Robertmurraya sp. FSL R5-0851: one gene and its partner. The protein of the gene in region 2 interacts with the protein of the main gene of each other region in a pairwise test. Links are inferred from orthologs where the notes say so. Each region holds a gene or a part of one and is shown on either strand. Other genes may lie near its edges.

The links.
Region 1: the proteins of licT (region 2) and ptsP interact in binary tests that used the Escherichia coli proteins (3 or more experiments, as listed by UniProt). The link is inferred for Robertmurraya sp. FSL R5-0851 from one-to-one orthologs.

What each region holds. Positions count from the first base shown.
Region 1 is NZ_JBBOOE010000001.1:1,372,868-1,389,944, reverse strand. Bases 1,261-4,220 are described here. They hold ptsP (phosphoenolpyruvate--protein phosphotransferase), read right to left. Parts: upstream 3,619-4,220; coding sequence 1,903-3,618; downstream 1,261-1,902. Other genes in these bases: MKX65_RS07215 (phosphocarrier protein HPr), read right to left, coding at 3,621-3,884. In the rest of the region: MKX65_RS07235 (NAD(P)-dependent oxidoreductase), read right to left, coding at 1-549; MKX65_RS07230 (hypothetical protein), read right to left, coding at 617-1,066; MKX65_RS07210 (PilZ domain-containing protein), read left to right, coding at 4,352-4,735; MKX65_RS07205 (SDR family oxidoreductase), read right to left, coding at 4,765-5,496; MKX65_RS07200 (hypothetical protein), read right to left, coding at 5,512-5,682; MKX65_RS07195 (YkvS family protein), read left to right, coding at 5,897-6,085; MKX65_RS07190 (CPBP family glutamic-type intramembrane protease), read left to right, coding at 6,241-6,852; MKX65_RS07185 (hypothetical protein), read left to right, coding at 6,931-7,587; MKX65_RS07180 (YkvI family membrane protein), read right to left, coding at 7,611-8,657; MKX65_RS07175 (ATP-dependent Clp protease ATP-binding subunit), read left to right, coding at 8,868-11,009; MKX65_RS07170 (M3 family oligoendopeptidase), read right to left, coding at 11,055-12,749; MKX65_RS07165 (MarR family winged helix-turn-helix transcriptional regulator), read right to left, coding at 12,861-13,310; MKX65_RS07160 (ATP-binding protein), read left to right, coding at 13,492-14,985; MKX65_RS07155 (MFS transporter), read left to right, coding at 15,153-16,382; MKX65_RS07150 (hypothetical protein), read left to right, coding at 16,671-17,012. UniProt on the Escherichia coli protein: General (non sugar-specific) component of the phosphoenolpyruvate-dependent sugar phosphotransferase system (sugar PTS).
Region 2 is NZ_JBBOOE010000001.1:4,156,375-4,169,816, forward strand. The notes cover bases 10,569-13,442. They hold licT (BglG family transcription antiterminator LicT), read right to left. Parts: upstream 12,484-13,442; coding sequence 11,653-12,483; downstream 10,569-11,652. Other genes in these bases: MKX65_RS21400 (permease), read left to right, coding at 10,569-10,606; MKX65_RS21405 (TIGR03943 family putative permease subunit), read left to right, coding at 10,619-11,533; MKX65_RS21415 (6-phospho-beta-glucosidase), read right to left, coding at 12,613-13,442. Outside these bases: excinuclease ABC subunit UvrA, read right to left, coding at 1-1,769; excinuclease ABC subunit UvrB, read right to left, coding at 1,777-3,756; MKX65_RS21370 (CsbA family protein), read right to left, coding at 4,053-4,280; MKX65_RS21375 (alpha/beta-type small acid-soluble spore protein), read left to right, coding at 4,394-4,675; MKX65_RS21380 (putative bifunctional diguanylate cyclase/phosphodiesterase), read right to left, coding at 4,703-7,066; MKX65_RS21385 (DoxX family protein), read right to left, coding at 7,268-7,666; MKX65_RS21390 (MarR family transcriptional regulator), read right to left, coding at 7,895-8,332; MKX65_RS21395 (universal stress protein), read right to left, coding at 8,976-9,395; more of MKX65_RS21400, read left to right, coding at 9,611-10,568. UniProt on the Escherichia coli protein: Mediates the positive regulation of the beta-glucoside (bgl) operon by functioning as a transcriptional antiterminator. This is an RNA-binding protein that recognizes a specific sequence located just upstream of two termination sites within the operon.

The DNA of each region.
Region 1 (17,077 bases), 2.8 Mb from region 2 along the record:
AATCGCAATCTGATTACACATTTTAGTATGCTGACCAGCTCCAGCACTTCCTTGATACACGATATTACTTCCTAACACCTGAAAAATAGGGTTTAATGCTTCAAAAACCTCTTGATCTCCTCCAACCATTATGGAAAGCTTGCCTTCTCTCGCACCAATATCTCCACCTGATACAGGAGCGTCTACAGCATAGATTCCCTTTTTCTTAGACTCGTTATTTATTTTTTTAGCTAATGTAGGTGTGGAGGTCGTCATATCTATTAAGAAAGAACCGGGTCTCGCTGTATGTACAATTCCTTTTTCTCCGAGATATATTTGTTCAACATCTGATGGATAACCCACCATTGTTATGATAATATCAGCCTTTTTAGTCATAGCTTCTGGTGATTCAATCCAAACTACATTATCATCTAAAATATCTAGCGCTTTTTCTTTTGTACGGGTATAGGCAACAACCTCGTAACCTGCTTTTACTAGATTTCTCGCCATACTTTTCCCCATGACACCTAAACCAATAAATCCGATTGTGCTATTTGCCTTCAGTTCCATACTCACTTCTCCCCGTTAGAAATAAGTAGTATTTTATCACTTATTACCAATTTGATCAAAGAAATGACTATAGCTGAGTTTGAAAGTTCTGGACATACCCTGAAACGATCATATCCTCTTCATTAAAAATCTGTACCTTGACTGCATTTTTTTGCTGAATCATCTCTTCTAATACAAATGTATGTAAGTCAATTTGTAAAGGGATAGGATCCATTGATAAATAAATTTCCTCCTGATTTCCTAAATGCAGTAGTTTTCCATCATGAACATATTGGTCACCGTAATATATTTCTGTTGTTCCTAACGCTTTTGCCAACTGTTTATTTTCGATTAAGACCTTTACTTTGTACATTTCTTCTTTAGAAAATAATCGTTCATCAAATTTAAACCGAAACTGAAGTTCATTATTTTTTGTAAGTAATACATCTGCATAATGATTAATAAACGATTGTTTTTGGCTTCCATCACATCCTACTAAAATAAGTGAACAACACAATACGAAAATGGCTTTCTTCATGATCGTCCTCCTTTATCACCTACCATTGCCTAGAAAGGTAATATATAAACGGGTAATAATTAAAGTTTACAATTCATCCTTATTTGACTGCAGAACTCCATTCATTTTACAATCAAGGAAGAAGGGAGAGATATTATGTATTATAAAGAACTGTATGTTTTTAACTCCTCCAAACCAACCAAAGCAATTATTCGCACGTATACAAAAGACGACTTTCAAGAATTAATTCGGATTCAACAGGAGGCGTTTCCTCCCCCCTTTCCTTCTGAGCTTTGGTGGAATGAAGAGCAGTTAACCAATCATGTCGAACTGTTTCCTGAAGGAGCATTATGTGTAGAAGTAGAAGGTGTGATATGCGGTTCGATCACAGGATTGATTACCAATTTTGATAAAAACCATCCAAGCCATACTTGGGAGGAAGCAACTGATAATGGATACATTACTAACCATGCTGAAAGTGGTAATTCCTTGACATAGTCGATATCTGCATTTCACCCTCTTATCGAAAACTAGGGTTAGGAAAATGGCTTATGCAGTCCATGTATGAAACAGTGGTTCAACTTAAGCTCGAGCGATTGCTAGGAGGAGGACGGATGCCCGGGTATCATAAGCATGCGGATCAACTTTCGGTAGAGGAATATGTTGAGAAGTTGATAATAGGAGAATTTCAGGACCCTGTTATCACCTTTTTATTGAGATGTGGAAGAACACCTGTCGTAGCTGTAAAGGATTATTTAGAGGATGAACATTCGTTGAATTACGGACTTCTGATGGAATGGAACAATCCTTTCTTATCAAAAAGACCCAACTGATATGAATCAGTTGGGTCTCTTTTTTTAGCGTTGAGTTGCTTTCGCTACTGCTTCTAACACTTCTTCCGTCGTGCTCATTTGAAGCACTTCTGAAGCTAATGTTTCCATATCTGATTTTGACAGGTTACGGATTTGAGAACGTGCTTTTAGGATAGATGTTGCACTCATAGAGAACTCATCTAAACCTAAGCCGAGAAGAACAGGGATCGCTTGCTCGTCGCCCGCCATTTCTCCACACATTCCAGCCCACTTGCCTTCTTTGTGTGCAGCGTCAATAACCATTTTTACTAAGCGTAAAATAGCTGGATTGTATGGCTGATACAAGTAAGATACTCTCTCGTTCATACGGTCTGCAGCCATTGTGTATTGAATTAAGTCATTTGTTCCAATACTGAAGAAATCAACTTCCTTAGCAAATTGATCTGCAATAACAGCAGTAGAAGGGATTTCTACCATGATTCCAAGTTCAATTTTCTCAGAAACAGCTACTCCTTCAGCTTGAAGCTTTTGACGTTCTTCTTCAAGAATGGCTTTTCCTTGACGGAATTCAGAAAGTGTTGCAATCATTGGGAACATAATTTTTAGGTTTCCATATACACTTGCACGAAGAAGTGCGCGAAGTTGCGTACGGAACATGTCTTGCTCTTCAAGACATAAACGGATCGCACGGAATCCTAAGAATGGATTCATTTCCTTCGGTAAGTTTAAGTAAGGAAGCTCTTTGTCTCCACCAATGTCTAATGTACGAACAACAACTGGCTTTCCATCCATTCCTTCTAGAACAGCTTTGTACGATTCAAACTGCTCTTCTTCAGTTGGAAGTTGGTCACGACCCATGTAAAGGAATTCAGTACGGTAAAGTCCCACACCTTCGCCACCATTGTTAATAACACCTTTAAGATCTTTAGGTGTTCCAATATTTGCAGCAAGCTCCACATGGTGACCATCAGAAGTAACCGTTTGCTCGTTAACAAGCTTTGCCCACTCAGCTTTTTGTGCTTCAAAAGCAGCGTGCTCAGACTTGAAACGTTCAACTTCCTCAGCAGTCGGATTAATATAGACTTGTCCATTTAATCCATCTACAATTACAAGATCGCCGTTTTGGATTTCTTCTGTTGCAGTTTTAGTACCTACAACTGCAGGAATTTCCATAGAGCGGGCCATAATTGCAGAGTGAGAAGTTCTACCTCCGATGTCAGTTGTAAAGCCTTTCACAAATTGACGGTTTAGCTGTGCAGTATCTGATGGTGTAAGATCTTCAGCAACGATAATAACTTCTTCTGAAATCATACTAGGGTTAACAAGTTGTACACCTAGTAAATGAGAAAGAACGCGCTTTGTTACGTCGCGAATATCAGCAGCTCTTTCCTTCATGTATTCATTGTCCATTGACTCAAACATCGCTACAAACATATCCGCTGTTTCTTTTAAAGCAAATTCAGCATTTACTTTATCTGTTTTAATTTTATCTTCAATTGGAGAAACAAGCTCTGGATCACTTAGTACGAGCAAATGCGCTTCAAAAATAGCTGCCTTATCAGCACCTAATTCTACTTTTGCCTTGTCTCTAATACCTTCAAGTTCAACCTTTGATTGATCAAGTGCCGCACGGAAACGATCAATTTCAACTGTATCGTTGTCGATTGACTTTTTTGTAAAGGTTAAATCAGGTTCTACCAAACGGTATGCTTTTGCGATTGCTATTCCGCTAGATGCAGCAATTCCATTTAAAAAGTTCATTTTTATGCTAAACCTTCTTTTTTCAAAGTTTCTTCAAGACTAGCTAGTGCTTCTTGCTCATCTCCACCTACTGCAGAAATAGTAATGTCAGCTCCTTGTCCAACTCCTAGAGACATAACACCCATGATTGACTTAAGGTTTACTTTTTTCCCTTTGTACTCAAGGTTAATATCAGCATCGAACTTGCTAGCTGCTTGTACTAATAATGTTGCAGGACGAGCGTGAATTCCTGTTTCAGCTATAATTTTAAATTGTTTTTCTGCCATGGTTAATCAAACTCCTTTTTCCTATACATATATTTGCTAAGATGTTTCTCGTTAATTGTCTAATTCCTTCACTTTACCTATTCAATCCGACATTGAAAAATATACAGCATACTTTAGTATTTTTTCCACTGTCGTTTTTATTCATTAAATATAGATAGTTAACGCCGACTAAAGTTCTTAGGGTTATCAGACAATCGACATCTCAAAAAAAAGAATAGCATTTCCTTAGCGTGTATACAATGAAAAAGCCACAATTGTAGAGGAAATTTCACAGTTTTTTTATTTAACCGCTTACATTTTTACTCATAATATTCAAATTTTCCAACATGAGTTAGAATGGTAAATATTATCCAATAAAGTGGGTGTTTGATAAAAATCGTGGAAATAAAATACTTGTAATCAATAAATGGTAAATGTATGATTTTAGTAATCAGTTATTTGTTACATTTTCTTACAAGGTGATAAACGTGATTTATAAAAGACAAGAGGCCTTTAGATTTCAATTTCAACAGCCTATTCATGGAACATTTAAAATTGTAAGCATAAATGGAAAGCAAGGGGATGTTAAATCCGCAATTGCTTATATAGTAGATATTAGCCCAAATGGGATCAAATTCAGATCACCGATTAATTTACCCATTGATCAAAATGATTTTTTGCTAGAGATTTCATTTTTATTAGCTGAGCGATTCATTAATGTTCTTGGAAAGCCAAAATGGAAAAAGACCGAAGGCAAAATGTGGGTATACGGATTTACTGGTTTAGATGATAAGGAAACCAAAAAAGAAATCGTCAACGTCCTTAAAATTTACACAAAAATGGTTCACAATGAATCAAAAAATCTAGACTAAAAAGCTACCTAACTTTGGTAGCTTTTTACTTACTCCTCGTAAATCATCTTTTTCGTCATTCCTCCATCAATGGTCATATTTGTACCAGTAATGAAATCATTATTCGGGTCACATAAGAATAAACATCCTCGCGCAATGTCACTTGGCTTACCAACCCTTCTAGAAAAATGCTGTGAATGGTCGATTTCACGAAGCTCATCGTAATGATTCGTTTCTATCCAACCTGGACTTATGCAATTGACTCTCACTTTCTTTTCAGATAATGTAGCTGCTAATGCATGGGTCAATGCTACAATTCCACCTTTTGATGCTGCATATGCTTCCGAATGTGGTTCGGACATATTGGCCCTAGTTGAAGAGATATTAACGATCGATCCTCCTTCTTCAATCACCTTGGCAACCTCCCTCGAACAGAGGAAAACACCCTTTAAATTGGTATTTATTACTCTATCCCATTGTTCCACGGTCATTTCGTAGAAATTTGAAAAAGAGGAAATACCTGCATTATTAATCAGAATATCCACTCGACCGTATCTCTCCATTACAAAAGTAACCAAAGAAACAACTGATTGCTCGTTTGAAACATCAGTTTCAAAAAAACTTACCCTCTCACAGTTATATTTCTTCTCTGCTTGCTTACCATTTTCTGTATTGTAATCAGCAATAACTACCTTTGCACCAGCTTCATAAAAAGCATGAACAATTCCAGCACCAATACCACTGGCACCACCTGTAATAATTACGATTTTTTCATTATACATATTTGTCCACCTTCCCTAGCTTCTAGGTTCTTGTAAGTACTGATAAATCACACCCCCACTTCTTTGGGCAATCCCTCTGAAATGTTTAAAATCTTCCAAAGCTACAATCACAGCCCTTACATCTAGGAATACTTCTTTATCTACATTCCACTCATTTATTTGTCCACTTCTTAATTTTTCAATCATTTCTAAAATCAAATCTTTTTCCAAATACAATCCCTCCCTTATAGATTTATTATATATAAAAGATAAAGGGTTTCAAAATCGACTATACATTCTCTTAAAAACTATTAATATAATAAATAATTATTAAAATTTACAAAAAATTCTTTACGTACAGGAAAAAGTAGTGCAAAATGTTTATAATATCGTCATCTGGAAAGAAAAGGAGAGAGCGACATTGAAAAGAGCTGAAGTGGGGAACGTGATCGAATTTAGAGACGGGTTACAGGGAATTGTTGAAAAAGTAAACGAAAATTCAGTAATTGTAGACCTTACTTATATGGACAATTATCGGGATCTTGAATTAGACCAAAGAACTGTTGTAAATCATAAAAACTATAAGGTTATTAAAGAATCTTCATTTTAGAAACGAACTAATTGGAAGCGCATTCTACATGTTTAGTAGCATCCTTTTTTGTCTCGAAAATAAAAATAGGTTATAATGTGGGAAACCTCTTATGTAAGAGGTTTCTTCTTTTTTTCAATAAATGTAAGACCATGCTTTAGGAAAGGAGCCATAATATGCTTCAGAAAAAATTGGATGCAAGAATAATTTTCGGTATTTTACTTGCCCATGTATTGTTATTCATTACTTTTCAAGAAAAAAATGTGTTTTGGTACCTATTCACAGCTTCGATGCTGTTTCTAATTACTTACACCATTCTTCAAGAGGAAATGGATGACCAGCAACCCATTCAAATTTATTTGACGTATGGTGTGTTATCAGGAGTAAGTTTATTTGGCTTATTTTACCTAGGTAATATCATCATACATATCATTGATCTTCCGTTAAAAGGATCGGTTGCTAAGCTTTATAAACAAATGTCTCCTACTCAAATATGGCAATACATCGTCTTATTTCTTATCATCATTCCTGGGGAAGAAATCTTCTGGCGAGGATTTATTTTAAAACGACTTATTGGACGGTTAAAAATCCTACCCAGTATTTTGCTATCAACTTTATTATATACTTCTGTCAACATATACTCAGGGTCAAGCCACCTGATCCTCGCTTCAATTGTTGCCGGTCTAGTTTGGTCAAGCCTCTACGTTTGGAAGAGGAGCATTCCTTTACTAATTGTTTCACACCTTGTATTTGATTTATTTTTGTTAGTCCTGCTTCCATTAAGTTAGATTGGCTATGTAACCTTTCTAAACCACTTCCGTCTATTATGATAAGACTCTCAAATAAACAATTAGGAGGATATGTAAGTGAAATTTATTAATTTGTATATAACCATTGGCTTACTCGCTGCAGTGTTAACAGCCTGTGGAACTGGAGAAACCAGCCTAGAGGAAGCCAAAAATGGGACATCCCCACAACAGGAAAACGTAGAACCGGAAGAAGGTTCGGTTCAAGAGGATAATAATGAAGAAACTGATCCATCGGATACAATGATTCGCCTTCTTGAAAATAATTTAACCTATACACTAAATGGAGAAACAAAAGAACAAACAGCATTTTTAAAACATAGTGATAATCAAGGATATTCAATGTATATCCTTCCAGATTATGAACTAACAGCAGAAGAACCAAATAAGGACGTAGTCATGCTTTCAAATGATGGTGAAATTTTTATGAGGGTCGAACTCTTACCAAAGGATGTGGACTGGGATTCTACTGAACAGACGGCGGTCGAACAGTTACAGGCTGTAGCTTCTGAAGTAAATGAAATCAACCCACCGGAGCTTGAGTTTTTTGCAAATAGTAAGGTGTATGAAGCTAGGATAAATGAAGAGGTTATTACTTCTTACCTGGTTAAAAACAATGAAGGAGTAATCAAACTAACCTCTTTCACAAAAGAATCTTTAGATTATCGCGACTCATTTATAAAAATGGCAGAAACCATAGTTAACGAAGCCAAATAAGACTCGGAGATTTTTTCCGAGTCTTATTTTTTGACGGAATCCAGAGGCTTCATCCACAAAAGAACAATAAATATGATCGTGACGTAACCAAATATCGGGTATAGGTAGGAAAGCAATGTTCCATAATTTACAAAACTACCTAAGTATGAAATGACAAAAATAATGCATACCCAAACAATGCTAGGAAGTTTTAAGTAATGATTGAGTTGCTTCTCAAGACCATATACATTACCAATAACGGATGTAAAAATCTCTCCATAAATAATCAGTACATAAATCCAATAAAAACCATAAGCTAGATCTTTCATAATAGCAGCCATTGGTATCTCGTATATTTCTAAATTAGGGAGCATGATTAATGTCGCATGACTAGAAAGCAGAATAAGCGTTAACGCAGCACCCCCAATAATTCCCCCCCACTTTACCGTATCTTCATCTTCTATTTCTGCTGCAACTGGGACAAGCACCGCTTGGGCAAGCCCAATATTAAAAGCCGTATAGGAAAACGGGTTAACAACAGACTTCCATCCATCGTCAGCCGGAGGAATAAACAAAAGCTGTTCAAGAAAATGAGGTTGCTGAATCGTAACCAAAAATAACATAAAACTAAAACAAATCATCATCGGTACCACAAAAGTATTAACGGCAAATAAACCTTTGGTTCCAACAATCATGACGATAAAAGAAAGAGCTATCGTTAGCATGATTCCTAAACTTCTCGAAAGACCTAGCTGCTCCTGAAAAACGGCACCGGCACCGCTTAACATAACAGCACTCACTCCGAGTAACATGAATAACATTAAAATATTTATAGCCCCGCCTAAATAAGGGCCGAACAAAAATGTATTTAACTCCTGATATGATTTAGCTCGCATTCTTGCTGCTAGCCGCATGAGTTTAGAGCCTAAAAAGATAAAAATATAACCACTAATTAAAATCCCTATTAGTCCAATAAAACCAAATCGGGAGAAAAACTCTACGATTTCCTTTCCTGTGGCAAACCCAGCACCTACAACAGTTCCTACGTAAACTGCAGCAAGCTGAAGCGCTGCCCCCCACTTCTTTTTCACCCCATCTCCCCCCTTCCTTTTAATTATATGAAAAGAAGGACAAACAATGACGAGCTTTTTCAGGATGAAAAGAATATCAACCATCCTTGGAACAATCTTACAAAAAAAATGTAATCAAAATACTTGAAAGTCAAAAAAGGTCAAAGTATAATCAAAATACAAAAGGTCAAAGTTAGTCAAAGTCAACTTTAAAAATAGGAGGAGAAATGTATGCTTTGTCAAACATGTCAAATAACAGAAGCAACTATTGCTGTAAGAATGACGATTAATGGGAATGAAAATCAACTACATCTTTGTCAAAGCTGCTTCCAGAAGGAGCGCGACAAGATGTTATCAACTTTGGGACCAAACCTATCTGGTTTTCAACCTTTCCCCCCTTTCGAATCATTCTTTCAACCTATGAATATGAATCAAAAAGGCAAACCACAAAGAAATATGGAGACTCCACAGAAAAACACTGGGAACGGGGGCTTCATTGATCAATTCGGACGAAACTTAACGACAATGGCACAGGCTGGTTTAATTGATCCAGTGATTGGCCGTGAAGAAGAGGTTAACCGTGTCATTGAAATCTTAAATAGAAGAAATAAAAATAATCCTGTCTTAATAGGTGAACCTGGTGTTGGTAAAACAGCCATTGCAGAGCACCTGGCAGTTAAGATTGCTGAAGGAAATGTTCCAAACAAACTTAAAAACAGCCAAGTTTACCTTTTGGATGTAGCTTCTTTAGTATCAAACACAGGTATCCGTGGCCAATTTGAAGAGAGAATGAAAGAAATAATCCTTGAGCTTCAGCAAAAGAAAAATATTATCCTATTTATTGACGAAATTCATCAGTTAGTTGGTGCCGGGAGTGCAGAAGGCTCGATGGACGCTGGGAATATATTAAAGCCAGCATTAGCACGTGGCGAACTTCAACTTATTGGCGCAACAACTTTAAAAGAGTATAGAAAAATTGAGAAGGACGCCGCTCTTGAAAGACGTTTCCAACCGGTTCAAGTACAAGAACCAACAATATCCGAGGCGATTGAAATCCTTAAAGGTTTAAAAAGGAAATACGAGGACTATCATGAGGTAGTATTTACAGACGAGGCAATCGTAGCATGTGTGAATTTATCCCATCGATACATTCAAGATCGATTTCTTCCTGATAAAGCGATTGATTTACTTGATGAAGCCGGTTCAAAGCTGAACTTAATATCTAATTATTCTAATAAGGAAGGCATTGAAAATCGCTTGAAGGAAATCGCTATAGAAAAAGAAAAAGTTTTAAAGGAAGAAAAATATGAGCTCGCTGCCAAGCTACGTGAAGAAGAAAAAGAACTTGAGCAACAGTTTTCTCAAGTAGACCTTGATCATAGACCAATGGTAAAAGTAGAGCATATCCATGAATTAATTGAAAAGAAAACTAGAATTCCTGTAGGTAAACTTGAGCAATCTGAACAAGAAAAGCTACAAAAACTTGAAGGTTACTTATCAAATAAGGTAATTGGACAGCAGGAAGCTGTGAAAAAAGTAGTAAAAGCTATTCGTCGAAGTCGAGCTGGTTTAAAAGCAAAAGGACGTCCTATTGGATCCTTCCTTTTCGTTGGTCCAACCGGTGTCGGAAAAACAGAATTGTCCAAGTCATTAGCTGAAGAACTATTTGGTTCAAAAAACTCTATGATTCGCTTAGATATGAGTGAATACATGGAAAAGCACAGCGTATCTAAACTAATTGGTTCTCCTCCTGGTTATGTGGGACATGAGGAATCTGGACAGTTAACGGAACAAGTGAGACGAAATCCTTATAACATTATTTTGCTAGATGAGATTGAAAAAGCACATCCAGACGTTCTAAATATGTTCCTTCAAATCCTTGAAGACGGTAGATTAACGGATAGCCAAGGCAGAACAGTCAGTTTTAAAGATACGGTTATTATTATGACTTCCAATGCAGGTGTCGGCCATAAGACGGTAAAGGTTGGCTTTGGAAATGATCATCACGAACTCGAAAGCAATTTATTAGCTACATTAGGATCATACTTTAAGCCTGAGTTCCTCAATCGTTTTGATGCTATTATCGAATTCTCATCATTAAAAGAAGAGGATTTACTTCAAATTGTTGATATTATGATTAAAGACTTAAATAGTATGCTTAAAGAGCAACAGATGGCTGTAACAGTAACTGATGAAGTGAAAAGAAAACTTGCTACCTTAGGTTACTCTCCTTCTTTCGGAGCACGTCCGTTAAGAAGAGTGATTCAAGACCAAATTGAAGATCAAATTTCGGACTTTATTATAAACGATCCTGATTGTAAAGAATTAATCGCGGTTGTAGAGGATGATAAGGTTATTATTAAGAAAGCATAGAAATAGAAAGAGCGGAGCCACATTATGTTGGCTTCGCTCTTTTTCTTATAACTTTTGATCTTCGATTGAGTTTAACCAAGCCTCAATTTCACCTACAACAGATTGTACGCAACCATCTTCAAAAGGTGAAATTAAGTTTGCTGCTTTTACAAGCTCAGTAAAAGGCATGCTACCGCCTAAAGTACAGAGATGTAGATAATCATTCCATGCTTTTTTATGATCCTCTCCAGAACGTTTCCAGAATTGGAATGCACAAATTTGTGCCAAAGTGTAATCAATATAATAGAACGGAGTCGTATAAATATGCCCCTGACGCTGCCAGAATCCGCCCCCCTCTAAGTATTCATTACCATCGTAATCTTTGTGAGGCATGTATTTCTTTTCAATCTCACGCCAAGCTAACTTTCTTTCTTTTGGTGTAGCGGTAGGGTTTTCATACACCCAATGCTGGAATTCGTCCACACTTACCCCATATGGAAGGAATAAAAGGGCTGAGCTTAAATGAGCAAATTTATATTTATCCGTATCTTCCTTAAAAAATAGCTCCATCCATGGCCATGTGAAAAATTCCATACTCATCGAATGAATTTCAGCTGCTTCATATGTCGGCCAATTGTATTCAGGAATTTCAAAATGACTGCTTGAGTACACCTGGAATGCATGCCCTGCCTCATGGGTTAAAACATCAATATCTCCTGACGTTCCATTAAAATTTGAAAAGATAAATGGAGACTTGTAGTTTTCAATATACGTACAATATCCGCCACCAGCTTTTCCTTTCTTTGCCACCAAGTCCATTAAATGATTCTCTACCATATAATGAAAGAACTCGCCTGTTTCCTTTGATAGTTCATCATACATCTTTTGTCCATTTTGAATAATCCATTCAGGATCACCCTTCGGTACCGCATTCCCTGACTTAAACTTGAAGTTTTCGTCATAATACTTGAGAGTATCAACATCAATTCTTTGTCTTTGTCGTTCCTTTAGTTTTGTAGCAATCGGTACAATATAATCTTCCACTTGTTTTCTAAACCCTGCGACCATTTCCGCGTTATAGTCGGTACGATACATACGGTAATATGCTAGTTCAACAAAGTTTTTATATCCAAGTTTTTGAGAAATCTCTGTACGTACCTTGACCAAGTCGTCATAAATACGATCTAACTCACTTTCGTTTTCTGAAAAATAATTAAAACGAGCTTCACTTGCCTTTTTTCTCATACCTCGATCCTTCGATTCTGTAAACGGTTCCATTTGTGCTAATGTCCGTTCTTCTCCCTCGAAGGGAATTTTTGCAGCAGCAAGTAGCTTTGTATATTCCGTCGTAAGTTTATTCTCTTGTTGAAGCAAAGGAATGATTGCAGGAGAGAAAACCTTTAGCTGTGCTTCTGCTAAGGCAAAAAGCTGTTTTCCCCACTTTTCTTCTAGCTCGAGCTTAAAAGGTGAATTTACAAGCGCTTCGTAATACTTTGTAACTAATCCCTCAACACTTGGTTGAATTTCATCCGTATAATCTTGTTCCGCCTTGTAAAACTCATCATTCGTATCGATCGAATGGCGAATATAAACGAGGTTAAACATCGTGCCTAAATCATTACGTATTTTATTTATTTCTTTCATTGCCTCATTTTGCTCGTTTGCAGAGGCTGCTTTTGAAAAAACCTCTAATGCATCTAAAAATTTCTTTTCAACAACCTCAAAATTAGGTCTCTCATATGTATACTGTTCAAATTGCAAAGTAAATCCCCCTTTGTTTAAAAATTTCGAAAAAATCTCTCTTTTATTATAACTCAGGCGACAAAGAAGCACAAAAAAACAAGGCACCCCAGTCGATGCCTTTGCTTACTATTATTTCTTATTTTCTATAGATAATCCTAATTTCTTCAGGAGCTCTGTTGCTTGATCTTTTTCATCAGCTGTAAGCTCTTTCATTAATTCATGTATTTTTTGGGCATGGTCAGGAAAAATATCTTCGATAAATTTCTTCCCTTGTTCAGTGATTTGAGCATATGTTACTCTTCGATCACTAGGACAAGCGACTCTAGCAAGTAAAGACTTTTGCTCTAATTTATCCACCACGTACGTAATACTTCCACTCGCAAGGAGGATTTTTTCACCTATTTGTTGTAACGGCTGATCTCCTTTGTGGTATAAAAGTTCAAGAACAGCAAACTCTGTTGGATTAAGTCCATATGTTTGAATAAGTTTATTTACATTTTCATTGACTGACCGATATGCTCTAGATAGCACAATAAAAAGTTTTAAAGATTGACTGATTTCAGCTTCCATGATTCTCATCCCTTTAATATCCAATATTTTTACCTTTTTTGATAAAATATTTTTAATTAAGACTATTATAGAAAAACTATCTTTGTTCTGTCAAATTCCCGTTTAATCCGTAATTCCTATAAAAAGCTTACTAATATAGTGATATAATAAGCGAAGCTATGGAAAAAAATTATGTGCTTGGAGTCATTACATGAAAAGACACTTACAAAACCTACTTTTATATAGCCTCATCGTAGTACTACCAACACTAGGTGGCAGTTATATTTTTTCGCAGATTGAAAAAGAAAAAAACCTGTTAGAGCAAGTTCAACATGCAGAATGGATTGCTTCTATTCATAAATCACATTGGGATCAATTTATAAGTGAAACAGTCACTTCTATTCAAACTCTGTCTCTCACGTCAGAGATATACGTTAACAGCCCAGAAAAAATGGCCCCATTGCTTCAAAAGGCGTTTCAGACAGATCCTAGATACAGTGGCTTATTTTTATTAAACGAAGAAGGACGATTGATTGTTGGCTCTAACAATCTACTAGACGACAATCTGTACAAAAACTCGTATATTCAAGAAGTCATACGTACGAAAGATATCATTATATCTGCACAGGTGAATACATTAAAAAATAACCAAAAGGTGATCGGACTTGCTTCACCTGTGTTGGATGAGCATAGTCAACTGACATTTATCACGCTTGCACTACTGAGGGTTGACCATGTTCAAAACATAATGAAAATACTTACACCCGAAACACCTATAGTCATCCTCAACCAAGAAGATCAGGTGATCATTGATTTCGATTCCAAACATTTATATAAACAAGGTGGTCATTGGGTATCAACTCCTATGAATCAGCTACCCTGGACGATTAAAGTAAAGGTAGATGAAAACGCAGCACGTACAAATATTTCTCATTTAGTGGGAACAATCACTTTGTTCTTTATTTTGACGCATATCCTGTTTCTTTTAGTTAAATATATTTTACTAAAAAGACAATCCATTAAGGAAAGAAAACAAAATGAGGCCCAAAAACTTGAGCTGGTAGGTACATTAGCTGCTGGCACCGCACATGAAATTCGAAATCCATTAACTGGAATTAACGGCCTTATCCAGTTGCTAAGTGAAAAGCATAAAGGTGAAGAAGATCAATTTTATTTTTCGGTTATCAATAACGAAATTAAGCGAATTAATCAAATTGTGAGCGAGTTTCTAATTCTCGGAAAACCGACAGCCATGAAAAATGAGCCGATCGATATAAAAATGATTATTCAAGAGCTACAACCACTTATTTCATCTGAAGCAAACTTAAACAATGTGATATGCCATTATTCATTTCCTGAAGAACCGGTTGTTGTTTCATGTACAAAGGATCAAATGAAGCAAGTCATTTTAAATATTACGAGAAATGCATTTGAATCCATGCCCACAGGTGGTACACTTGGCATCCGTATTTCAAAAGAAAGGGAAAAATGTGTTCTTACGATCTCTGATTCGGGAGTTGGGATTGGAAAAGATGAGCTTGAGAAGATTTTCCACCCTTTTTATACGTCAAAGGCGTCAGGTACTGGCTTAGGTCTAGTTGTTTGCAAAAGAATCGTCCAATCGTTTCATGGAGAAATTGATATTACAAGTATCGAAAACAAAGGAACAACAGTGCTTGTTACATTTCCGTTAATGAGAAAATAGAGAGCTTGTTTGGCTCTCTATTTTTTTATGAGCACTATTGGAAATTATATACTTATCTACTTCTATATCATATACTTTGCCTCACGAAATAAACCATTTCATAATCACTGGAAATTTAGTAAGATATTTTTATACCATTCTTCAAAATCAAAGGAGATCTTTTTATTATGGCACAGACTGCTACTGTTCAAGAATTTAAAAAAACTGACAGTGCAACAACTTATAAAATCTTATTCATCATCGCATTATGTCACTTATTAAACGATTCGATTCAGTCGGTTGTACCCGCTATGTTCCCTATCCTTGAACAATCAATGGGTCTAAGCTTTACTCAATTAGGAATCATTGGTTTTTCACTAAATATTGTATCCTCGATCATGCAGCCCTTTGTTGGAATGATTACAGATCGTAAGCCTATGCCATTTGCTTTACCCATCGGCTTGATGTTTACTTTAATAGGAGTTCTAGGGCTAGCTTTTGCCCCTAGCTTCTTACTAATTGTCATATCGGTGGTCTTTATTGGCTTAGGATCAGCTGTTTTCCATCCTGAAGGTTCAAGGGTTGCCTATATGGCAGCAGGACCAAGAAGAGGGCTTGCACAGTCCATATATCAAGTTGGGGGTAATTCCGGGCAAGCACTAGCTCCATTAATTACGGCTCTTATACTCGTTCCTTTTGGTCAAAAAGGGGCAGGCTGGTTTACAATTGTCGCAGCAGTTGCAGTGGGGTTACTGGTTTATATTGCTTTTTGGTACGCGAACAAGCTAAAGATAGATGGTCATAAACCAAAAGAAATGAAGAAAATAGCGCCTGCATCATTTTCATTTCAACGACAAATTCGCTTCTATTTGCTTGTGATCTTATTCTTAATCTTCGCTCGTTCCTGGTATATTTCAGGAATCACTAATTACTACGCGTTTTATGCAATTGATAAGTACAGCTTTTCTATACAGCAAGCTCAGCTTTATTTATTTGTGTTTCTAGTTGCAGGAGCATTAGGTACTTTTTTCGGTGGACCGTTAGCTGACAGGTTTGGGAAAAAAACCATCATCTTGTTATCCATGATTAGTTCTGCTCCAATCACCATTTTGCTTCCCTTCGTGCCTCATTATTTCGCAGTCGTTTTACTGGCAATAGCGGGCTTCATACTTATGTCTAGTTTTTCAGTAACCGTTGTTTATGCCCAAGAACTCGTTCCCGGGAAGATAGGGACAATGGCAGGTTTGACAGTAGGATTAGCTTTTGGAATGGGAGCTTTAGGATCGGTATTTTTAGGTATATTAGCAGATACAATTGGATTGACTTTAACAATTATATCAACCGGTTTTCTCCCATTACTTGGGTTTCTAACACTTCTGCTTCCATCTGACAAACAAATTGCAGATATATACAAATAAAACGGAAGAGGCACCCTCTTCCGTTTTATTTTTTAATTCTTTCTTTCAATTGTTCTTTTTCATCTTCTGTAAAGAAGTTTTGTATTATGGGGAATAGTTCATATTGTTACTTTGATTATAAGAAAGTAAGTGCTTTTCTGTTGTGATGCTTATCACAGAGAAAATAATGTAAACGCTTTTAAAATTCTAAAAATTTTAACAATTTAGGAGGTAATTTTTTTGTAAAGCTCATATAATAAAAATATAAGAAGTTTCTATTGTAAACACGAGAGGTTAGGAGGGGTTAAAATGTATCAATGTAATCTACAAGAATTTTACCCAACCGCATTTATTCGAATTGGAGAGAATGACCAGTCCATGCTAAAAGGAAGTCGATTCATGTCTGAGGCTTCTGTACACTGGCTAGTCGCATTAGACGGTCATCCTAAAAATGGAACAGAAGATTTTTATGTTTGGAATGTTCTTGTTTACCTTGCAGACCATCATGGAAACTTTGAGTTAAGTCAACCACATTATTGTTCTGAAAGTTATTCCTGCTTTGAACAGGCTTGCAATACAGCTAAAGATCTTATGGTTAGTGGACTTAACGACGAGATGATGAAATACACGGTAAGAGTAAGAATAAGCTAAATAGATTTTAATCAATACTTTTGGCTTTTCCTTTTTAGGCTACTATGTGAAAATTTATACATAAC
Region 2 (13,442 bases):
TGACCGGTAATAGAGTTTGGATCGTCCATAACCTCCTGAGGTGTCCCAGCAGAAACAATTTGTCCTCCGTGAACTCCTGCCCCTGGGCCAACATCAATTAAGTAGTCCGCAGCAAGCATCGTATCTTCATCATGCTCAACAACGATCAGTGTGTTCCCAATATCACGCATATTTTTCAGCGTATCAATTAAACGATCATTGTCTCGCTGGTGAAGGCCAATTGATGGCTCATCGAGGATGTAAAGCACACCGGTTAATCTCGATCCAATTTGTGTGGCTAAACGAATCCGTTGTGCTTCTCCACCGGATAAAGTTCCTGCCGCACGGTTCAATGTTAAATAATCGAGGCCCACATTGATTAAGAAACCAAGACGTTCTTTGATTTCACGCAGAATTAGGTTAGCTATTTTTGTTTCTTTTTCCGTTAAGTCGAGATGGTCAAAGAAATGATGAGCTTCTTGAATCGAGAAGGACGTCACTTTACCGATATGATGGTTGTTAATTAACACCGCTAATGTTTCCTTCTTTAAGCGGTTACCTTTACAAGTAGGACAGTGATGTTGAGCCATGTACTTTTCCATTTGCTCACGAATAAAATCAGAGCTTGTCTCCTTGTAACGACGCTCCACATTTCGAATGACACCTTCGAATTGGATATAGCCTTCACGGATTTGACCAAAGTCATTTTCGTAACGGAAGTATATATCATCTTCTTTTGATCCAAATAGTACATTTTCAAATAAATGCTTTGGAATATCCTTCACAGGAATATCCATATCAATTCCAAAGTGGTTACAAACGGCTTCTAAAAGCTGCGGGTAGTACTGAGAGCTTGTCGGCTCCCATGGTGCGATGGCATGCTGTTTTAATGATAACTCCTTATTCGGAACAACAAGGTCCACATCCACTTCGAGCTTTGATCCTAATCCATCACAGTCAGGACAGGCTCCGAACGGACTGTTAAACGAGAACATCCGAGGTTCAAGCTCCGTGATTGAGAAGCCACATAGTGGACAGGCATGGTGTTCGCTAAATAATAGCTCCTCTTCGCCGATCACATCAATAATTACTTTTCCTTCCCCAAGACCAAGAGCGGTTTCAAGCGAATCAGCGAGACGGGCAGTGACTCCCTCCTTGACGACGATTCGGTCAACTACCACTTCTATCGTATGCTTCTTGTTTTTCTCCAGCTCAATTTCGTCTGAAAGATCGAGCATTTCTCCGTCCACACGAACGCGAACAAAGCCCTGCTTTTTAATATCCTCAAAAACCTTTACATGTGTCCCTTTGCGACCTGCAACAATCGGGGCCAGTACTTGGAGCTTTGTTCGTTCAGGATATTCCATAATTCGGTCGACCATTTGCTCGATCGTTTGTGAGCTAATTTCAATCCCGTGATTCGGGCAGGTTGGTCGGCCTACTCTCGCATATAATAATCGTAAATAATCATAAATCTCCGTGACCGTTCCTACCGTCGAACGAGGATTACGACTCGTTGTCTTCTGATCAATTGAAATAGCAGGGGAAAGTCCTTCAATGGTATCCACATCCGGCTTATCCATCTGTCCTAAAAACTGTCTTGCGTACGCAGATAATGATTCTACATAGCGCCTTTGCCCCTCAGCATAAATCGTATCGAATGCTAGAGAGGATTTCCCCGACCCTGAAAGTCCTGTCAGTACGACGAGCTTATCTCGCGGAATGGTCACGTCGATATTTTTTAAATTATGAGCTCTAGCCCCTTTAACTATGAGCTTTTCCATTGCCATTGGTTCGTCATCCTTCCGCTTTCAACTCTAATATTAAATCGCGAAGCTCTGCCGCTCTCTCGAAGTTTAGCGCCTTAGCAGCTTCTTTCATTTCCTTCTCCATATTCTCAATCAGCTTATCACGCTCTTTTTTCGTAAGCTTTGTAAGCTTTTCTGTTGTCTTATACTCTGCTTCGTCCTCAGCCGCATGTGTGGCACGAATCGCATCTCTTATATCTTTTTGGATCGTCATCGGTGTGATTCCATGCTTTTCATTGTACTCTTCTTGAATGGCGCGACGACGTTTCGTTTCTGAAATTGCAAGCTCCATCGAGTTTGTCATTCGATCTGCATACATAACGACATGACCGCGGGAATTACGCGCTGCGCGACCAATGGTTTGGATCAACGAACGTTCTGAACGTAGGAAGCCTTCCTTGTCAGCATCCAAAATAGCTACTAACGAAACCTCTGGGATATCCAGTCCTTCTCTTAACAAGTTAATCCCTATGAGAACATCATATTTCCCTAGTCGAAGCTCACGAATGATCTCTATTCTTTCAAGTGTTTTTACCTCAGAGTGTAGATATTGTACCTTGATACCGATTTCTTTCAAGTAATCTGTTAAATCCTCGGACATCTTTTTTGTTAACGTTGTGACAAGAACCCGTTCATTCCTCTTAATCCGCTCATGAATTTCGCCGATGAGGTCATCAATTTGTCCTTCAATCGGACGAACATCGATCGTTGGATCCAGCAATCCTGTGGGACGAATGATTTGTTGAACCATTTCTGGCGTGTGTTCAAGCTCATATGGTCCCGGTGTTGCGGAAACAAACACAATTTGATTGATCTTCTCCTCAAATTCTGTAAATGTTAACGGTCGGTTATCCATCGCTGATGGCAGACGGAACCCATGATCCACTAGAACCTGCTTACGCGCTTGGTCGCCGTTAAACATTCCACGAACTTGCGGAAGCGTAACATGCGACTCGTCGATGACAATTAAGAAGTCTTCTGGAAAATAATCGATTAAGGTATACGGTGTTGACCCAGGAGGTCTTAGAGTTAGATGGCGGGAGTAGTTCTCAATTCCCGAACAGAACCCCATCTCCCGCATCATTTCTAAATCATAACGTGTTCGTTGCTCTAATCGCTGTGCCTCCAGAAGCTTTCCGTTTTCACGCATGTACGCTAAACGTTCTTCAAGCTCTTTTTCGATATTTTCAATGGCAACAAGGAGCTTTTCTTCACGTGTAACGAAGTGGGATGCCGGGAAAATAGCCACATGTTCTCTTTCTCCAAGAATCTCCCCTGTTAATGCATCCACCTCTCGAATCCGATCAATTTCATCCCCAAATAGCTCCACACGCAAGCAATGCTCATCACGTGAAGCCGGGAAAATCTCGACCACATCGCCACGAACACGGAATGTTCCGCGCTGAAAGTTAATATCATTTCTTTCATATTGAATATCTACTAAGCGATGCAAGAGCTGATTTCGCTCAATTTCCATCCCCGTTCTTAGTGACAGCACAAGCTCTCGATATTCCTCAGGAGAACCGAGACCGTAGATGCAAGAAACACTCGCAATGATGATGACATCTTTTCTCTCAAACAATGAGGATGTAGCCGAGTGACGAAGTTTATCAATTTCGTCATTGATGCTAGCATCTTTTTCGATAAACGTATCCGTTGAAGGAACATATGCTTCTGGCTGATAATAATCGTAATAGCTAACAAAATACTCGACGGCATTATCCGGAAAAAACTCCTTAAACTCACTATAGAGTTGGCCAGCAAGCGTTTTATTATGAGCGATCACCAGTGTCGGCTTATTCACTTCTTTAATCACATTGGAGATCGTGAATGTTTTTCCAGTTCCTGTTGCTCCGAGCAACGTTTGACGTTTTTCACCGTTATGTATTCCATCAGCAATCCTTTGAATGGCTGCAGGCTGATCTCCTTGTGGTGAGTATTTTGAGACTAATTCAAATTGGTCCTTCACAAGTACTCCTCCTATTAAAAGCATCAATTAGAATTTCATCTATAGTAACTAGCTGCGACGGACCTTGCTGAGCAAATATCCTATATTTTCATATTAATCATTCTACCACAAACCAGGGAAAACAAACCAATAATATACGAACAAATATTCGATGTTTTTTCTTTTTTTTCCATGAAGTCTGTCAGTCTCAGTCGAAAAAAGGTCAATCAAACGTTTGATTGAATTGACCCAAACACCCTCTATAAGTAAAAAGCGCATAAAAAAACTTGTCGAAAATTTCATCGACAAGCTTCTACCTACGATCGTTTTTTTGCCCTCTCTCGAACCGTTTTCGAGTACGCAAACCCAACCGTTAATGATAATGCATCTACAATAATGAGCGCTAAGGAATCGGTATAACCCTTATAAACCGATGCAGCTATTAGTGCAACTGTAAGCAATAAACCAATCACATGGCTGTATGTAACTCTTGTAAAAAAAATAACGAGAGCACCAGGGATAAAAAGACCCAATACATATTTCATCTCGTTCAACCCCTCTTTGTTATATTTCTAGAATATATGGTCAACCCCGGTTGCACAAGTATTTCACATAAGGAAAGTACATACTAAGAAAAAATGAAAGGGGTATGACGAATATGGCTAGAAAAAGACGCCCATTAATTCCAGAGGCTAGAGAGGCATTAGATTCGTTAAAAGCAGATGTCATGAAACAAAAGGGATACGAAGTGTCTAAGGATAACCCGGACCAGGTTAAATACGAAGTGGCAGCGGATATGCAGATTCCTCTAAGTAGAGGTAATAACGGAAATTTAACCTCCCATAAAGCAGGCAAGATCGGTGGTCAAATCGGTGGAAATATGGTCAAAGAAATGGTCCGACTTGCACAAGAAAGAATGAGAAATCAATCGGCTGACTAATAAAAAATGCCTCTAAATGAGGCATTTTTAGCTAGCAGCACCGTATTTCGTTAAAATATCTTCATAATTCGAACGCTCGACTGGAGGGGAGTAGAAATAACCTTGCACCTCGAAGCAATTCATGTTTTGTAGAAAACCGATTTGATTCGACGTTTCCACACCTTCAGCAATCACCTTTAAATTTAGGTTATGTGACATAGAAATGATAGCAGAAATGATTTCTTTATTGCTTTCATAATCAGCGATGAAGGATTGATCAATTTTCAAACGATCAACAGATAGCTTTTGTAAATAACTTAAGGAGCTATACCCTGTTCCAAAATCATCCACACTGATCTCAACCCCGACTTCTCTTAGCGCAAGCAGGTTTCGATTAACTCGTTCCTCTCCGCGCATAATAACACTTTCGGTAATTTCAATCTCGATATCACTGCCATCGATCTCATAAGCGGCTAAATTTTTAATGATAAAATCAACAAAGTCTTCTTGGTAAAAATGAATAACGGATATATTAATAGAAGTTCTTGGAACCGGCATCCCTTTCCTCTTCCATTCACCAATCGTATCAAATACTTCCGTAATCACAAATCTCTCAAGATCAATGATTAAATTGCTTTCTTCAGCGATAGGAATAAACTTACTTGGTGGAATAAATCCGCTCTCTTCATGTTCCCAACGAATGAGTGCTTCTGACCCAACCAATTGGTTTGAACCGGTATCAAATTTCGGTTGATAATACACCGTTAGCTTGCGATTCGCTATATCTCTGCGAAGTTCACTTTCTATCTTGATTTTATTAAGTGATTGCTCCTTCATCGTCGCCTCATACACAACATATCGATTGGAGCCTTGATTTTTCGCTCGATACATCGCTAGGTCGGCTGCCTTTAATAAATCCAGAATCGACTCTCCGTCTTTTGGAAAATGAGCTACACCGATGCTCGCTGTAAGCAGGAAATCAAAGCCATCAAGGACTATCGGGGTACGAAAGCCTTCTATTATTTTCTGTGCAATCTCATCATAGTTTGCTGGATAAGGAAGAAGTACCGCAAACTCATCTCCACCAAGCCTTGCAATCGTACAATTTTTAGGCATGAGCTCCTCAAGCTTTTTCCCCGTTTCTTGAAGAATTTTATCACCGAAAAAATGACCAAACGTATCATTAATACGTTTAAATCGATCAAAATCAATATAAAAAAGATAAAAAGGTTTATTTTCCCCAATCGCCTCTGTTGCCACTTTTTCAAGCTTCCGTTTATTCGGTAAACTAGTTAAATCATCGTGATAGGCCAGGTAGTGAATCGTTTCCTCCGCCTGCGTTTTTTCCGTGATATCTCGAACAACTCCGTATACGCCAATCAGTTCCTCTTTCACGATGATTCGAACAGGCGTAATTCTTACATCAATAAAAAAGCCATCTCGATGTCGAAGTTTTACTTCAACCGATTGAATTTTCCCTTGTCGAAAGCTTTGTATATAGCCATTAATTTCCTCTTCGTCATAAATTAAAAGCTCTTTGAAATGCAACCCCTTAATGGCTTTTTGATCATACCCTGTTAGCTCAAAGGCCTCCTTATTCGCATGCAAGATGTTCCCTGACAAGCTCACCGCAAATACAGCATCAGGATTATGATTAAATAAGGATAAATACGACTGAATGTTTCGCATTAATAATCGTTCACCAAACAAGTCAGGTACAAGCATTAAGGCGAGATTTGTAATGACACTATATGTAAAAGGTAATAGCATGATCAATGGATTTGTATTACCCACACTAATTTCTTCAAGATTCAGCATGGATACAACAACCATAAAAGGTATTCCTGCAAAAGCAGCTCCACCAAGAATACTACCAACAAGCTTCCATCGAGACAGAAATTGATAAACATCTGAATTCGTTATTTGAATAAGAAAGCGAAGCAAGGAAAACATCGTTGCTAATGTTAGAGACACAGTCATAGTTGCAAGAACAGGCTTTATATCTAGATGGTCCGAGTATAGAAGATAAAAACCAAGGCTAAGTGTACTTAAAATACAAAGCGTCGTGAATATTCCTGCAAATAGGTATTGAATGGAGCTATTTAATCGCTGTCTTGTTACACCTAGAGCGATTATAGATCCGATGAAGCAAAAGTAAAAACTTAATTGAAAGTATAGATTGATATTCCCTGTAGAGTAGGGTAAATCTATTGAGAAACAAACCAATAATAACGCTAACCATAAAGTAAACCCTAACATTAAGGCGTATAATAATCTTCTTGTAAACGTATAATTTTCTAGCTTCATCCGTCGACAAAATTCTGCCCCTAATGTACAGCATATTATCGAAATGAAGATAGCAATCAACACATCGCTTAAATTGAACACATAAAATGTGGCAGACCCAAGCAAAGTAACCCCTCATCCCAGAGCAAAATTCAGTAGACTGCTCAATTCCGTCCTACTATGGACTCCATTTTACCATGATTCGACACTAATATCCTACTATTTTCGCAGGTTAAAAGGATTATTTATCCGGTCAATGAATAAAAGACCCACCTATTGCGAGGAGGGTCTTTATCTTGTATTTATGATTCTCAAAATCGAGATAATTTAGAAAATAAATGCGTCGATTGCATATGCTCCTGGACCTGTTAATGCAACACCAATGGCTACCACTAATAATGTTACGTTGTATTCATATCCGTTTGCTGTTGACCATAATCCATTAGCAGCATGAACTTTTACAATTGCCATGACCATAGTTGCAGCAATAAGTAGGCCTGCAAGTGGAGTTAAGAATCCAGCAGCAAAGAATAATCCTCCTACCAACTCAGCTAACCCAGCAAGAAGAGCCATTGTTACACCTGGCTTTAATCCAAGTGACTCCATCCAGCCTCCTGTCCCTTTCAGTCCGTAACCACCGAACCAACCAAATAATTTTTGTGCACCATGACCAATGAATAATAAACCGATAACGACACGAATCAATAATAATCCTAAATCTAACATGTTGTAATTCCTCCTAGTTGTTTGTTAAGGCTCTTTTCTAAAACATTGTTGCTATAAATACACTTTTTAGGAAATTAACTATATGTTTCAACAGCCAATCAGAATTTTTTCATCCTTAGAAAAGAGCTACTCTCCAAATAGATTAATAAACACACCGTTACACGTGGAAAAATCCGGCATTTGGGAGGGTTTTTCCAACAAAGACAATCTTTACGTAAACAGCCTTTGTTAATTTGAATGTTCTTCTACTTTCATCTTCGTTTTTCTTAGTACATCTATTAAACTGTTTACCTCATGACGATCTAATGAAGCAAACATGGAATCAATCAGTACTTGATGCTCCGGAATAAGGACATCCATTAATTTTCTCCCTTTATCCGATAAAGAAATATGAATAGCTCGTCGATCTCCTGGACAAATATTTCGCTCTAAAAAACCCTTTTGTACTAGCTTATCAACTACATACGTCATTGACCCGCTAGCCACAAGAATACTGCTACCAACTTGATGAATCGTCTGAGTCCCCTGATGGTATAAAACTTCAAGAACAGAAAACTCAGTCACGCTTAAATCATGCTTTGCCACATTTGCCTTTATACATTCTTGAATCGCTTTTGTTGTTTGCATGAGTAGCAGATACGGTTCGTTAGAACAAATCTTATCCATATGATCACCTCCTTGCTTTTATCTCTGATTCAAATATCTTGAATATGAGATAATAATATTATGAATTCGAGATATTGTCAATGGTTAAGTATCAGTTTTTTTGTAGTGGTAATTTACCTTGATGAAATGTTGATGAATGGGTTTTGTTAAATATGAGACTAAAGCATCTTAGCATTTGTATACCCGCTCAAGGTTTACAGAGTGCTCACGGGCACCTATGTATCTGTTTGGTTACCATTCCCTTGCTTTTCTAGGGCTCACGGGCACCTAAGCACCTGTTTGGTTACCATTCCCTTGCTTTTCTAGGGCTCACGGGCACCTAAGTACTTGTTTGGTTACCGTTCCCTTGTTTTTCTAGGGCTCACGGGCACCTAAGTACTGTTTGGTTACCGTTCCCTTGTTTTTCTAGGGCTTACGGGCACCTAAGTACTTGTTTGGTTACCGTTCCCTTGTTTTTCTAGGGCTCACGGGCACCTAAGCACCTGTTTGGTTACCGTTCCCTTGCTTTTTCTAGGGCTCACGGGCACCTAAGTACCTGTTTGGTTACCGTTCCCTTGCTTTTTCTAGGGCCCGCGGGCACCTAAGTACCTGTTTGATTACTGTCTAATAATTTTTCGAAGGCAGCATACGGAATGCTTGATGTTCATTTCACGATTAACACCGGACAGTTTGCTCGTTTGGCTACTTTATGACTCACACTACCTAGTACAAATTCCTGCAAGCCACTTAACCCTCTGCTACCTATCACAATAATATCCGCATGGTGACTGTTTGCATATTCAACAATCGCCGGCCCTGGATCACCTTGGAGAATCGTGACCTTGTAGGAAACCTCATAGGTTCTGGCCATTTTCTCGACTTCTCTTATTCGTTCCTTGCGTTTACCATCTAAATCGGCTGAGTTCCAGTGACTCAGCACGTCAGATTTCACTTTATCAGCATCAACGACAAATACAATCTCTACTAAAGACCCTGGACTGCAACTAGCAATATGCATCGCGTTTTCAGCTGCTCTTTTTGCATGATCCGATCCGTCGGTGGCTAGGATGATATTTTTATACAATCGATGACCTCCTACTTTTGAAAAAATAGTCTAATATGTTAATTATGCGTGAACTGCCCCATTCACGCAGTGATGTTCCTCACCGCACCCTCTCATTCATTCACATTTGAGTCTTCCTGAAAAAGAGAGACATATTCCCATGTACAAGCCCATATAGTTTAAGGTAGAATATAAAACGTAATTGTTACGGTTTAACCAATACATAGGAGGGACATATGAATCGAATTGTTCGAACGAACTTGGTTGATATTACCGGATTGATTTTATTAGCAGCCGCTTTTCTTTTACTAACTTTAAAATTAGACGTTGGGGACGTTCTTCCCTCCTCATTTTTAAATCTTAATACCATTTTTATAAGTATATTAATTGAAGCATTTCCTTTTGTGCTTATCGGCGTTTTGATTGCTGGTGTGATTCAAATCTTTGTAACCGAAGAACATATTCAGCGGTGGATTCCCCAAAGCAGGACGAAGGCGATTATCATGAGTTGTGTGGTCGGTGCCTTGTTTCCTGCATGCGAATGTGGAATTGTACCGATTGTTAGACGACTGGTTGCAAAAGGGGTTCCTCTATATGCAGCCATTGGTTTCATGCTAACGGGACCACTTATTAACCCGATCGTAATTGCCTCCACGTATATGGCGTTTGGAAATAACGCGTCCATAGCTGGTTGGAGAATGGGACTTGGATTTGCCGTTGCTCTTATTGTTGCGTTTTCAGTGAGCTTTTTCTTCCGAGGACATCAATTTAAGCAGGCACTTGTAAGTACACAAACCATCTCTGCAAGTAGAAAAAAAGAACCTTTGACCCAGCGTTTTTTCTCGATGCTTACCCACTCCATTGATGAATTTTTCGATATGGCGAAGTTTTTAATTTTTGGAGCATTTCTTGCTGCAGCTGTACAAACGTATATGCCAGCAAAATCCTTATTAGAAGCAGGAGATGGACCTTTTTCCTCCATCGCTGTCATGATGGGTCTTGCCTATGTATTATCTCTTTGTTCGGAAGCAGATGCTTTTATCGGTTCATCCTTTAATAGTATTTTTCCAACACCATCTGTCCTAGCGTTTCTTATTTTCGGACCGATGATTGATTTAAAAAACACACTTATGATGTTAAGTGTTTTCCGTGCAAAATTTGTATTTAGTGTATTGTTCTTTGTAGCAACAACTGTATTTCTATCCACTGTGCTCGTGCAGAGCTTTTTATAAGGAGGGATTTAGGTGGTCTTCCAAACCCAACAAGCCGTACGTGCAGCGATTTTGCTTCTATTCACGGTGTTAATTTTTAAATTTCACTATACTGGTGAGATTACTATGTTTATTAATCCGAAATACATCGGACTCAGTCAGATCGCGTCTGTTCTGTTCCTAATCTTGTTCTTCATCCAAATTACACGTATTTGGGAGAAAAAGACTCATCACCATCATCATGACCATGAGTGTAGCCATCATCATGACTGTGATCATAACCATGACCATGGAAATACACCGATGACACTTAAAAAAGTGGTATCGTACGTCATTATCGCCTTTCCTCTTGTGACTGGTTTTACCATACCAGCTAAAGTACTCGATTCTTCTATCGCAGAGAAAAAAGGTGGAATGGCGGTGATTACCGGAAAAAGTGAAACATCTTCAACTGATGAATCAGCACAGGAAGAAGTGGTTCAACCCTCCGACACGGAGGAGGTAGTTCCGAATCCATATGGCGAAATCACTCAAGAAGAGATGAATTCTCTTGTTCAAAAATTAAAGCAAAGTGATCCCATTGACATGGATGATTATGTGTATTATTTAAACTATGAAGAAATTAGTAAGGACGTAGCCTCATATAAAGGAAGAGAAATCACGTTAAGAGGCTTCGTTTATAAAGAGGAAGGCTTTCAATCAGATCAGCTTGTCATCTCCCGTTTCTTGATTACTCACTGTGTGGCAGATGCAAGCATTATCGGTTTTTTAACACAATTTGATGAAGCAGCTACACTGGATAAAGATACATGGGTAGAAGCCACTGGTGTACTAGATGTAACAACCTATAACGGAACGGAGATGCCCTTTATCAAAATTACCAACTGGAAAACGATCGAACAACCATCTGAACCGTACCTATTTCCTTTAAACGTAAAAATCTTATAATAAATAGAGGGGAGAATGCCATCAGTTAGTCATTCTCCCCTCCTTTTATGTTATTCATCTTTTTCATCATAGGCGATTAACACGATATTTTCGTTTGTTTCCTGATCTCAATTATGCAATTAACGGTTCACGACTCGTTGTATATGAATAATCAAGTATAATTTTTCGTTATTCGTAAGGCTGTAGTCAAATTGATTTTCAATATATTCATTAATTTTCTCCGTACATTCAAATGCTGCTTTATGCTTCTCACGCACCGTTTCAAATAAGAACGGGTCGTCATCTTCAATATACGTCTTAGTATATAAACGCTGAGCAAAAAACTTTAAATGTGTAATAAACCGAAAATAATTTAATGATTCCTCGTCGAAGTCTATTTTAAAATGATATTTCACAATATTTAAAATGTCCTGCATGACTTTCGTGATGTTAGCAACATTCGGCATTTCCTGGTTGAGCTCTGCATTCACGATATGCATCGCGATAAAGCTCGCTTCATCTTCTGGTAAAAGAACTCCAAGCTTCTCCTGAATAATCTTTAAGGCTTCCATCCCAATCACAAATTCTTGCTTATAAAATCGCTTAATTTCCCATAAAAGCGCATTTTTAATGTCGTATCCTTTTTCATTTCGCTCTACCGCAAAATGAATATGATCGGTTAAGGAAATATAGATACTATCGTTTAGATTTCTTCCAAGTCTACTTTTGGCAATCTTAATAATATCTTCTGTTACTTCCATGTATTCGATCGGAACTTCATATAAAAGCGTTTTAAATTTTTCTGACATATCGTTATTTTTGAGAGCAAAAATCTTCTCAATCTTGTCTTCTTCTATAAAATCTCCTGGCTTTTTTTGAAAGGCCAGACCTCTCCCCATTACCACTAACTCTTCGTTTTTTTCGTTAAACGCACTGATTACGTTGTTATTGTATACTTTGGCTATTTTCATTTGACCACCTATAAATTTATTATGGTTCTCTTACTGTTATTATAATGGAAATAGTGCGCGTTATAAAATCTTTTAGACATTCAAAAGAAGGAAAGCTAACACCGAGCTTTCCCACTTTTACCCAACTACTTATAGTTTTTCTCCGTTTGAAGCAATTACTTCTTTATACCAGTCAAAGCTCTTCTTCTTCGAACGCTTCAATGTTCCATTTCCTTCATTATCCTTGTCCACATAAATATAGCCATAACGCTTTTTCATTTCACCCGTTGAAGCACTCACAAGGTCGATTGGACCCCAGCTCGTATAACCGAGGATTTCCACCCCGTCTTCAATGGCTTCTGACATTTCAGACACATGCTTACGTAAGTATTCAATACGGTAATCGTCGTTCACTTCCCCGTTTTCCCCTGGAACATCAACTGCACCAAGACCATTTTCTACAACGAAAAGAGGTTTTTGATAACGATCGTATAATTGGTTTGCTGTAATACGGAAACCCTTTGGATCAATCGTCCAGCCCCATTCAGACTTCTCTAAATATGGATTTTCAATCGAACCAAATACGTTTCCAGATGTTGTCTTGTTGATTTCTGGATCTGTACTTGTTGTACGGCTTGCGTAGTAGCTAAACCCAAGATAATCTACCGTATGATTTTTAAGAAGCTCTTCGTCTCCCGCTTCCATCACAATATTTAAGTTATTGTCTCTGAAAAATCTCTTTGCATATCCTGGATATTTCCCACGAGATTGAACATCAATAAAGAAGAACGAATCACGATCTTTTTCCATCGCATCAAACACATCATCCGGATTACAAGAGTATGGATACGTTTGACCCGCTGCTAACATACAGCCAATTTTCATTACTGGATTGATCTCATGACCTGCCTTTACAGCCAAAGCACTCGCAACCAATTGATGGTGTGCAGCTTGGTACTTCACTTGCTTCTTATCTTCAC